Regions from separate parts of the Rhizobium sp. 01L410 genome, predicted to be linked through region 3. Evidence: predicted binding sites of a transcription regulator. Region 3 holds the regulator's gene; each other region holds the start of a gene.
What was found. The regulator HrcA, encoded in region 3, represses chaperone genes, less so after heat shock. The targets are predictions, from matches to a motif close to GTTAGCACTCNCNNNNNGNGAGTGCTAAC.
Positions count from the first base shown of each region.

Region 1 (3,275 bases), on a different contig from region 3:
ATTCCGATATCCCGTTTGCGTTCAGTCAGGGGTGACATCGCAAAGGCCCGGCGGGATGGCAAGGTTTTTTCGCCCCGGCAGCGCAAAAACAGCCGGGCGCGCTAGAGAAGCAACTCGACGCCGCGCACGGCCAGCCCGGCTGTTGCCGCGAAGCCGAGAATGCTGACGATGCCGAGCTTGAAGCGGAAAAGCATGATGCAGGCAGCCACGAAGATCAGCGCCGCGGCAATATTCAAACTGCTCCAGACCGGCCAGGCGAGGCTGACGAGCGGCAGGCCGGTGGCGCGGGAGAGAAGCGCGATATTGCCGACATCGGCAAAGAGAACATGCAGGCCAAACCAGAGGGCCAGATTGAGGATGACGCCGACGACGGCAGCAGTGATCGCCGACAGGGCCGCCGACAATATCTTGTTCTGGCGGAGCTTCTCCACATAGGGCGCACCGGCGAAGATCCAGATGAAGCTCGGCACGAAGGTTGCCCAGGCGGCGAGGCTGGCGCCGATCACGCCGCCGAACAGCGGATCGATGCCGAGCGCGTTGCGGAAACCGGCCATGAAACCGACGAAACAGAGGACAAGCACCAGTGGGCCTGGCGTCGTCTCCGCAAGTGCCAGGCCATCCAGCATTTCGCCGGGGCGCAGCCAGGCATAGTGCTCCACGGCGATCTGCGCGACATAGGAGAGGACGGCATAGGCGCCGCCAAAGGTGACGACGGCCATCTTGGAGAAGAAGACGAAGACGGCGGCAAAGACATTGGTCTCGCCGCTCAGCGCCTCGGCAATCAGATCCTGCGGACCATGAATCTCGCGGACGATCAGCAGCGGAAACTGCCAGACGATCACCCAGAAAGCCAGGATCAGGAACGGCCTGGCGATATGGAGGCTGGTGAGCCCTGACAGCATTCCATTAGCGGGCTTCAGGGCCTCGGCTGGCGCCACGCCCTCCACCTTTCTCCTGCGGCGCTCGACGAGGAAGCCGGCAATGCCTGCGGCAAGGACCACGAGCGGGAATGGCAGATTGAGCAGGAAGAGCGCCACGAAAGAGGCGGCAGCCACATAATAGTGAAAGCGCGATTTCAGCGCCCGGCCGGCGACCCGCATCAGCGCCTCGATGACGACGGCGAGCACGGCCGCCTTGAGGCCGAAGAATAGAGCGAGCAGCCACTCGGCGTTCTGGAAATAGGCATAGAGACCGGAGAGGACCAGGATGACCAGAAAGCCCGGCAAGATGAAGAGAAGGCCGGCGACGATGCCGCCGCGCACACCATGCATCAGCCAGCCGATATAGGTGGCAAGCTGCTGGGCCTCGGGGCCTGGCAACAGCATGCAATAGTTCAAGGCATGCAGAAAACGGTCTTCGGAGATCCAGCGCTTTTCCTCGACCACGGTCTTGTGCATCAGGGCGATCTGCCCGGCAGGACCGCCGAAGCTCAGACAGCCGATACGCGCCCAGACGGCAAATGCCTCGGAAAAAGCGGGCCGTGGCAGGGGCTCGGCAACCACGTCAGACAAATCCCCTCACCTCTCCACAATTCCGGCGCAAAAATCCGTGAATGGTTTCCTTGACTCTTTCTGGAGCCATCCCTAAATGCACGTCGCTAGCACTCCTCAATGGAGAGTGCTAACACTCATCCATGTGGACCCCGGTCCGCGAATGTCATTTGATCGAGGGATTAGACAATGGCAAGCACCAACTTCCGCCCCCTTCACGATCGCGTCGTTGTTCGCCGCGTTGAGTCCGAAGAAAAGACCAAGGGTGGCATCATCATCCCGGACACCGCTAAGGAAAAGCCGCAGGAAGGCGAAATCGTCGCCGTCGGTTCGGGCGCTCGTGACGAGTCCGGCAAGGTCGTCGCTCTCGACGTCAAGGCTGGCGACCGCGTTCTGTTCGGCAAGTGGTCGGGCACCGAAGTCAAGATCAACGGCGAAGACCTTCTGATCATGAAGGAAGCCGACATCATGGGCATCATCGGCTAATCAGCCGGTTATCCCGTTCAGATTATCGCTGACACCCCTTTTCAGGAGTTCTCAAAATGGCAGCTAAAGAAGTAAAGTTCGGCCGCTCTGCGCGCGAAAAGATGCTGCGCGGCGTCGATATCCTCGCTGACGCAGTGCAGGTCACCCTCGGTCCGAAGGGCCGTAACGTCGTTATCGACAAGTCCTTCGGCGCTCCGCGCATCACCAAGGACGGTGTTTCGGTCGCCAAGGAAATCGAACTCGAAGACAAGTTCGAGAACATGGGCGCCCAGATGGTCCGCGAAGTTGCTTCGAAGACCAACGACATCGCCGGCGACGGCACCACGACGGCAACCGTTCTGGCCCGTGCCATCGTTCGCGAAGGCGCAAAGGCTGTTGCAGCCGGCATGAACCCGATGGACCTGAAGCGCGGTATCGACCTCGCTGTTGCAGAAGTCGTCAAGGACCTGCAGGCGAAGGCCAAGAAGATCTCCACCTCGGCTGAAGTTGCCCAGGTCGGCACGATCTCCGCAAACGGCGACAAGCAGGTTGGCGAAGACATCGCTGAAGCCATGCAGAAGGTCGGCAACGAAGGTGTTATCACCGTCGAAGAAGCCAAGACCGCTGAAACCGAACTCGAAGTCGTCGAAGGCATGCAGTTCGACCGCGGCTACCTCAGCCCGTACTTCGTGACCAACCCGGAAAAGATGATCGCCGACCTCGACGACGCTTACATTCTCCTCCACGAGAAGAAGCTCTCGAACCTGCAGGCGATGCTCCCGGTTCTCGAAGCCGTTGTTCAGACCGGCAAGCCGCTCCTCATCATCGCTGAAGACGTCGAAGGCGAAGCTCTTGCTACGCTCGTCGTCAACAAGCTGCGTGGCGGCCTGAAGATCGCTGCCGTCAAGGCTCCTGGCTTCGGCGACCGCCGCAAGGCCATGCTGGAAGACATCGCCATCCTCACGGGCGGCACTGTCATCTCCGAAGATCTCGGCATCAAGCTCGAATCCGTAACGCTCGACATGCTCGGCCGTTCGAAGAAGGTTTCGATCTCCAAGGAAAACACCACGATCGTCGACGGCGCAGGCGCCAAATCCGACATCGAAGGCCGCGTTGCACAGATCAAGGCTCAGATCGAAGAAACCTCTTCCGATTATGACCGCGAAAAGCTGCAGGAACGCCTTGCCAAGCTCGCTGGCGGCGTTGCCGTCATCCGCGTTGGTGGCTCCACGGAAATCGAAGTCAAGGAAAAGAAGGACCGCATCGACGACGCTCTGAACGCGACGCGCGCTGCTGTTCAGGAAGGTATCGTCCCCGGCG
Region 1 is NZ_JBFTST010000006.1:132,251-135,525, reverse strand. Features, by position in the region: gene AC1DV9_RS14975 (TIGR01459 family HAD-type hydrolase) at 1-2, opposite strand, end outside; gene chrA (chromate efflux transporter) at 102-1,511, opposite strand; gene groES (co-chaperone GroES) at 1,680-1,976, shown strand; gene groL (chaperonin GroEL) at 2,033-3,275, shown strand, end outside.
Region 1: a site for HrcA is predicted at 1,597-1,625, ahead of groES (co-chaperone GroES). Genes of this name have one in related genera too.

Region 2 (3,275 bases), on a different contig from region 3:
GTGGAGCCACCGACACGGATCACCGCAACGCCGCCTGCCAGCTTGGCCAAACGTTCCTGCAGCTTCTCGCGATCGTAGTCGGACGTGGTCTCTTCGATCTGCGCCCGGATCTGGGCGACGCGGCCGTCGATCTCGGACTTGGAGCCAACGCCGTCGATTATGGTGGTGTTTTCTTTCTCGATCGCCACCTTCTTGGCTCGACCGAGCATGTTGAGCGTTACGTTCTCAAGCTTGATGCCGAGATCTTCGGAGATGACAGTGCCGCCGGTCAGGATGGCAATGTCTTCGAGCATCGCCTTGCGGCGATCGCCGAACCCCGGCGCCTTGACAGCCGCAATCTTCAGACCACCGCGCAGCTTGTTGACGACGAGCGTAGCAAGAGCTTCGCCCTCGACGTCTTCCGCGATAATCAGCAGCGGTTTGGAGGACTGCACGACGGCTTCGAGGGCCGGCAGCAAGGACTGAAGGTTCGACAGCTTTTTCTCGTGGATGAGGATATAGGGGTCCTCGAACTCGACGCGCATCTTGTCCTGATTGGTTACGAAGTACGGCGAGAGGTAACCGCGGTCGAATTGCATGCCTTCGACAACTTCGAGCTCGGTCTCGGCGGTCTTGGCTTCCTCGACGGTGATGACGCCTTCGTTGCCGACCTTTTCCATCGCCTCTGCTAGATATTTACCGATCTCTTCGTCGCCGTTGGCCGAGATGGTGCCGACCTGGGCGATTTCGGAATTGCTGGTGATCTTGCGGGCGTTGGTCTTCAGTTCCTTAACGACGGCGTCGACGGCAATATCGATGCCGCGCTTAAGGTCCATCGGGTTCAGACCGGAGGCGACGGCCTTGGCGCCTTCCTTGACGATCGCCTGGGCGAGGACAGTTGCGGTGGTGGTACCGTCGCCGGCGAGATCGTTGGTCTTCGATGCCACCTCGCGCAGCATCTGGGCGCCCATGTTCTCGAACTTGTCTTCTAGTTCAATTTCCTTGGCGACCGAAACACCGTCCTTGGTAATGCGCGGCGCGCCGTAGGACTTGTCGATGACAACGTTGCGGCCTTTTGGGCCAAGCGTGACCTTCACGGCGTTGGCAAGGACATCGACCCCACGCAGCATGCGTTCGCGTGCATCGGTGTTGAATTTGACTTCTTTCGCAGCCATTTGTTCACTCCTTCAATAGGCAGCTTTTTGACTGATGGGCGGTAATGCGTGATTACGCGGCCCGCTTCTGCTCGGCCTGAGCTTCTATAATGCCCAGGACGTCGCTTTCCTTCATGATCAACAGATCTTCGCCGTTGATCTTGATTTCGGTGCCGGACCATTTGCCGAACAGAATGCGGTCGCCAGCCTTGACGTCGAGCGCCTGGATCTGGCCAGCCTCGTTGCGTGCACCAGGGCCAGCGGCGACAACTTCGCCTTCCTGCGGCTTTTCCTTGGCAGTGTCAGGGATGATGATCCCACCCTTGGTCTTTTCTTCGGATTCAACCCGACGGACAAGAATGCGATCATGAAGCGGTCGGAACGACATGTTTTCCTCCATTGGACAAAAAAGATGACGCAAAATCCCCTGCCGGACCGGGTGACCAATCCGGACGGGGCGAACCTCATCTGAGCGTTCGCGTTCAAAATTTATTTTCGAGATTTTGTGATTTCAAGAGGGCGGGAGAAAAAATTAGCACTCGATGTCGCCGGCTGCTAATATACTGGAAAGGAACAATAAACGCCTTTGATGGTTTAAGAATACTGTTGATAGATGGATGATTTTACGTCACCTTCGCAGTGTCATGAAACGGAGATGAAGCATGCAATTCTCGTCGGATTTCGAGCGTCAGCTTAACGGCTACGGCCTCACCACCGCGCACATCCTCTACCGCATTCCCGATTTTGAATCCGTCCTGCAAACCTACGTTTGGCAGGACTACGATCTTGCACCGGACTTTCCAGAAATGCGCAAATTCCTGGACTTCTGGCGCAACAGCCTCGACGGACCGCTACACTCCGTCCGCTATACACACCGGCGTCTGATTGGACCGAACGAATGGCGCCGTGTCGAGGGCGAGTTCAAGCTTCACTGAACTCTTGATTTTGATATTTCCGCTTCCTAGCTCACCCGGCGATCGGGGCTTGATCAGTCCGGTCGCTTTCCACGTCTGTATGGAGTGAGACCACGTGGAAGAAAACATTAAAGTCATCAAAGGTGCCAGCATCCCGGAGAGGGAGGAGATCATTGTTGATTTCGCGCGCTGGCTCGAGACTGCTTCGCAAGATGCACTTGTCTACGGTGAGGGCCGTTTCGCTGTGATGTCGGCGAATATGGCGCAAGCGATCCGCATAAACGCCGACGAACTTGCGCGCGACAATCCCGAAGCGACCGAACGGGTACTGCAGCAAGCCTGCGCGATGATTTCGAAGTTCAAAGCAGCGTACCCACATCGCGTTCTTAGTCGCTCAGTGCACTGACGATGGGGCAACTTGCGATCGGCGAAAAAAATGCGCAGCCGATCTTGAAACGGAAAATCGCTAAAACCAAATCGATTACTGCCAGCCGCTGAGACAGGGCTGACTTCGCCGGGAGCGCCGCTTTTGGCACTCTCGTACCCATGTTGCTTCAAGGAGGATATGGCTATGGCAACATCTTACGACTACGCACCTCTCTACCGCTCGAGCGTAGGTTTCGACCGGATCTTCACTCTTCTGGAGAACGCCCAGCGTGCCCGGTCGACCAACGACTGGCCGCCTTATGACATCGTCAAGAACAATGACGACACCTATACGATCTCGATTGCGGTGGCTGGATTTGCACAGGACGATCTCGATATCACTTTCCAGTCCAATCTGCTGACCGTCACCGGTAAGAAGCAGGAGACACCGGCCGATGGCTACCTGCATCGCGGCATCGCCGGACGCCCGTTTGAACACCGGTTCGAGCTTGCCGACCATGTCCGGGTGAACGGAGCAGATTTGAACAGCGGTCTTCTCTCGATTGAGTTGCTCCGTGAGATCCCTGAAGCATTGAAGCCCAGGAAGATCTCAATCCAGAGTACGCCTGCGTTGACGTCGACTGCTCCTGCGCAGATCGAAGCGCAGAAGGCGGCGTGACCTTTTAGTTCATTCAATGGTCAGCGGCGCCATCGCGATGGCGCCCATCGACATTCCGGGTTGGAAAGGAGAGAACGATGAAACCCGATATGTTCAGAAAACCTGTCACCATTCTCGTCGGCCTTGGCTTTCCTGCAGAAGTTCGCACCGTCATGGATGCTTACCGACATCTTGTTGAGTGGC
Region 2 is NZ_JBFTST010000005.1:200,900-204,174, reverse strand. Features, by position in the region: gene groL (chaperonin GroEL) at 1-1,154, opposite strand, end outside; gene groES (co-chaperone GroES) at 1,207-1,521, opposite strand; gene AC1DV9_RS13140 (usg protein) at 1,796-2,068, shown strand; gene AC1DV9_RS13135 (hypothetical protein) at 2,163-2,453, shown strand; gene AC1DV9_RS13130 (Hsp20 family protein) at 2,619-3,092, shown strand; gene AC1DV9_RS13125 (DUF982 domain-containing protein) at 3,170-3,275, shown strand, end outside.
Region 2: a site for HrcA is predicted at 1,665-1,693, ahead of groES (co-chaperone GroES). Genes of this name have one in related genera too.

Region 3 (3,275 bases):
ACGGCAAGACCGGCCTCGACGGCCCGACGCTGCCCGAGCCGACCATGCCGCTGCAGGCACAGCATTCCGTCGATTTCATCATCGAGACGCTGCGCCGAGAGCCTGAAGGCAGCGTGACGCTCTGCACGCTCGGCCCTCTCACCAATATCGGCCTCGCCTTCCAGAAGGCGCCTGACATCGTTGCGCGCGTCCGCGAGCTTGTCATGATGGGCGGAGGCTTCTTCGAGGGTGGCAACATCACGCCGGCCGCCGAATTCAACATTTATGTCGATCCCGAAGCGGCCGACATCGTGTTCCGCTCCGGCGTGCCCGTGGTGATGATGCCGCTCGACGTGACGCACCAGCTTTTGACCCGCAAGGACCGCGTCAAGCGCATGGCCGACCTCGGCACCGCGCCGGCGCAGGCGATGGTCGAGATGCTGGAGTTCTTCGAGCGCTTCGATATCGAGAAATACGGTTCCGACGGCGGCCCGTTGCACGACCCGACCGTTGTTGCCTACCTCCTGAAGCCAGAGCTCTTCAAGGGCCGGGAATGCAATGTCGAGATCGAGGTTAAGTCGGAACTGACCGTCGGCATGACGGTCGTCGACTGGTGGCATGTGACCGACCGCAAACGCAATGCCAAGGTGATGCGCTTTGTCGATGCCGATGGTTTCTTCGATCTGCTGATCGAGCGTTTCGCCCGCATCTGAAGGCGCTGCCAGCACAAAAGAAAAGGGCCGCTTTTGCGGCCCTTTTTTCGTCATGCGTCCTTCTGATCCAGATAGGAATTGGCAGCCTCTGCCTCGGGCTTCGGGCCGCCCTTGGCCACGCCGACCATGGCCGGGCGCAGAACGCGCTCGCCGATGGTGAAGCCGGCCTGCACCACCTGGACGACAGTGTTGTTCGGAACTTCCGTGTTCGGCACTTCGAACATCGCCTGATGGAAGTTCGGGTCGAACTTCTGGCCGACAGGATCGAGCTGGCGAACGCCATGGCGCTCGAGCGTCGAGAGCATGGAGCGCTCGGTCATCTCGACACCTTCGATCAGGGTCGTCAGGCCAGCCTCGCCCGCAGCCTTGGCTTCGGCCGGAATGGCATCGAGCGCGCGGCGCAGGTTGTCGGATACGGCAAGCATGTCACGCGCGAAACCGGCAACGGAATAGGACTTCGCGTCCTTCACTTCACGCTCGGTGCGGCGGCGCAGGTTGTCCATCTCTGCGGCGAGGCGCAGATAGCGGTCGCGCAGCTCGGCATTTTCTGCCTTCACGAGTTCCAACGGATCCGGCTGGGACAATGCCTCAGCGGCCGCTTCATTCTCGACGTTTGCGGCTGCGTCCGCAGCAGCGTCAGCCGCAACAGCCTCAGGTCCGTTTTTCGTCGTTTCGTCAGTCATGACGGTCTCCGGGTAAAGGGTTCTTTCGGGATGCGCCCGATATCGAGCTTTGACCGCAAAAAATCAAGTCTGCGTGACAAAGAACCGGAAATTCCGGCTTTTTCAGAGCGACCCGCGCGACAGGCGGGAAATCAGCTGGGCGGTATAATCGACCATCGGCACGATACGGGAGTAATTCAGCCGGGTCGGACCGATGACGCCGACGGCACCGACGATCCGGTCGTCGTCGTCGCGATAGGGCGCGACGATCAGCGAAGAGCCGGATAGCGAGAAGAGCTTGTTTTCGGAACCGATGAAAATGCGGACGCCCGGACCGCTTTCCGCGAGGTTCAGCAGCTCGATCAGGCTGTCCTTCTTCTCCAGGTCATCGAACAGCATGCGCAGGCGGTCGAGATCGCCGGCGCTGTCGAGACCCTGGAGCAGGTTGGCACGGCCGCGGATGATCAATTGCGCCGGTTTGCCTTCATCCGGGCTGCCGGACCAGACGGCAATGCCGCGCTCCACGAGGTCACGCGACAAGGCATCGAGCTCGTGGCGCACATCCGTTTTCAGCCGGTCGAGCTGCTTGCGCAATTCCGGCAACGTCTGACCGGTCATGTGGGCGTTGAGAAAGTTGGCGGCCTCAGTCAGCTGCGACGACGTCACGCCCGCCGGAAGCTCGATGATCCGGTTTTCGACCTGATCATGTTCGCCGACGAGAACCGCGAGTGCCTTCGTCGGTTCCAGCCGGATGAACTCGACATGTTTCAGCACCGGATCGTTTTTCGATGTGATCACCAGGCCGGCGCCGCGGGAGATCCCCGACAGCATCCGGCTTGCCTCGTTCATCATCGATTCCACCGGATTGTCGCGGCTTTCTGCGCGCACCTGCCGGTCGATACTGGCGCGCTCTTCGGCCGAGAGATCGCCGACCTGCATGAAAGCATCCACGAAGAACCGGAGCCCGACCTGGGTCGGCAGACGCCCTGCGCTGATATGCGGCGAATAGATGAGCCCCAGCTCTTCCAGATCGCTCATCACATTGCGCACCGAGGCCGGGGACAGGGACATCGGAAGAATACGGGAAAGATTGCGCGAGCCGAGCGGCTCACCGTTTTCCAGATAGCCTTCGACGATACGGCGGAAGATTTCCTTCGAGCGTTCATCCAGCGCAGCAACGGCATCCGAAACCGACGTAGATCTGAAGCCCATGAATTCTGAAACACCCACGCTGATGACAATCTGCAAAATATAATCAATCTCACCCGCGTGGCAAAAGGGAATTTGCAAATGACCGCAGCCAATCGTAGAAGCGGGGCAGCATCACGAAACAACGCATGATCATGCCGTGCCGCCACCCGCGGCCTAACGGCCTCATGCATCAGGAGACAGAGAATGCGGCCGTCAGGCAGAAAAACCGACCAGATGCGCAAGGTCAGCTTCGAGCGCAACTTTTCCAAGCATGCCGAAGGCTCCTGTCTCGTGAAATTCGGCGATACGCATGTGCTGTGCACGGCAAGCCTTGAAGAAAAGACGCCGCCGTGGCTGCGCAACACCGGCAAGGGCTGGGTCACATCCGAATACGGTATGCTGCCGCGCGCCACGGGCGAGCGCATGAAGCGTGAAGCGGCGACCGGCAAGCAGGGCGGCCGCACGCAGGAAATCCAGCGCCTGATCGGCCGCTCGCTGCGCGCCGTCGTCGATCTCACCGCGCTCGGCGAGCGCCAGATCACCATCGACTGCGACGTCATCCAGGCCGACGGCGGCACGCGCACGGCCTCGATCACCGGTGGCTGGATCGCGCTTTACGACTGCCTGAAGTGGATGGAAAGCCGCAACATGATCAAGGTCGATCGTGTTCTCAAGGATCACGTCGCGGCCATCTCCTGCGGTATCTTCGCCAGCCAGCCGGTCATCGACC
Region 3 is NZ_JBFTST010000003.1:201,467-204,741, forward strand. Features, by position in the region: gene AC1DV9_RS08210 (nucleoside hydrolase) at 1-692, shown strand, start outside; gene grpE (nucleotide exchange factor GrpE) at 743-1,375, opposite strand; gene hrcA (heat-inducible transcriptional repressor HrcA) at 1,478-2,566, opposite strand; gene rph (ribonuclease PH) at 2,750-3,275, shown strand, end outside.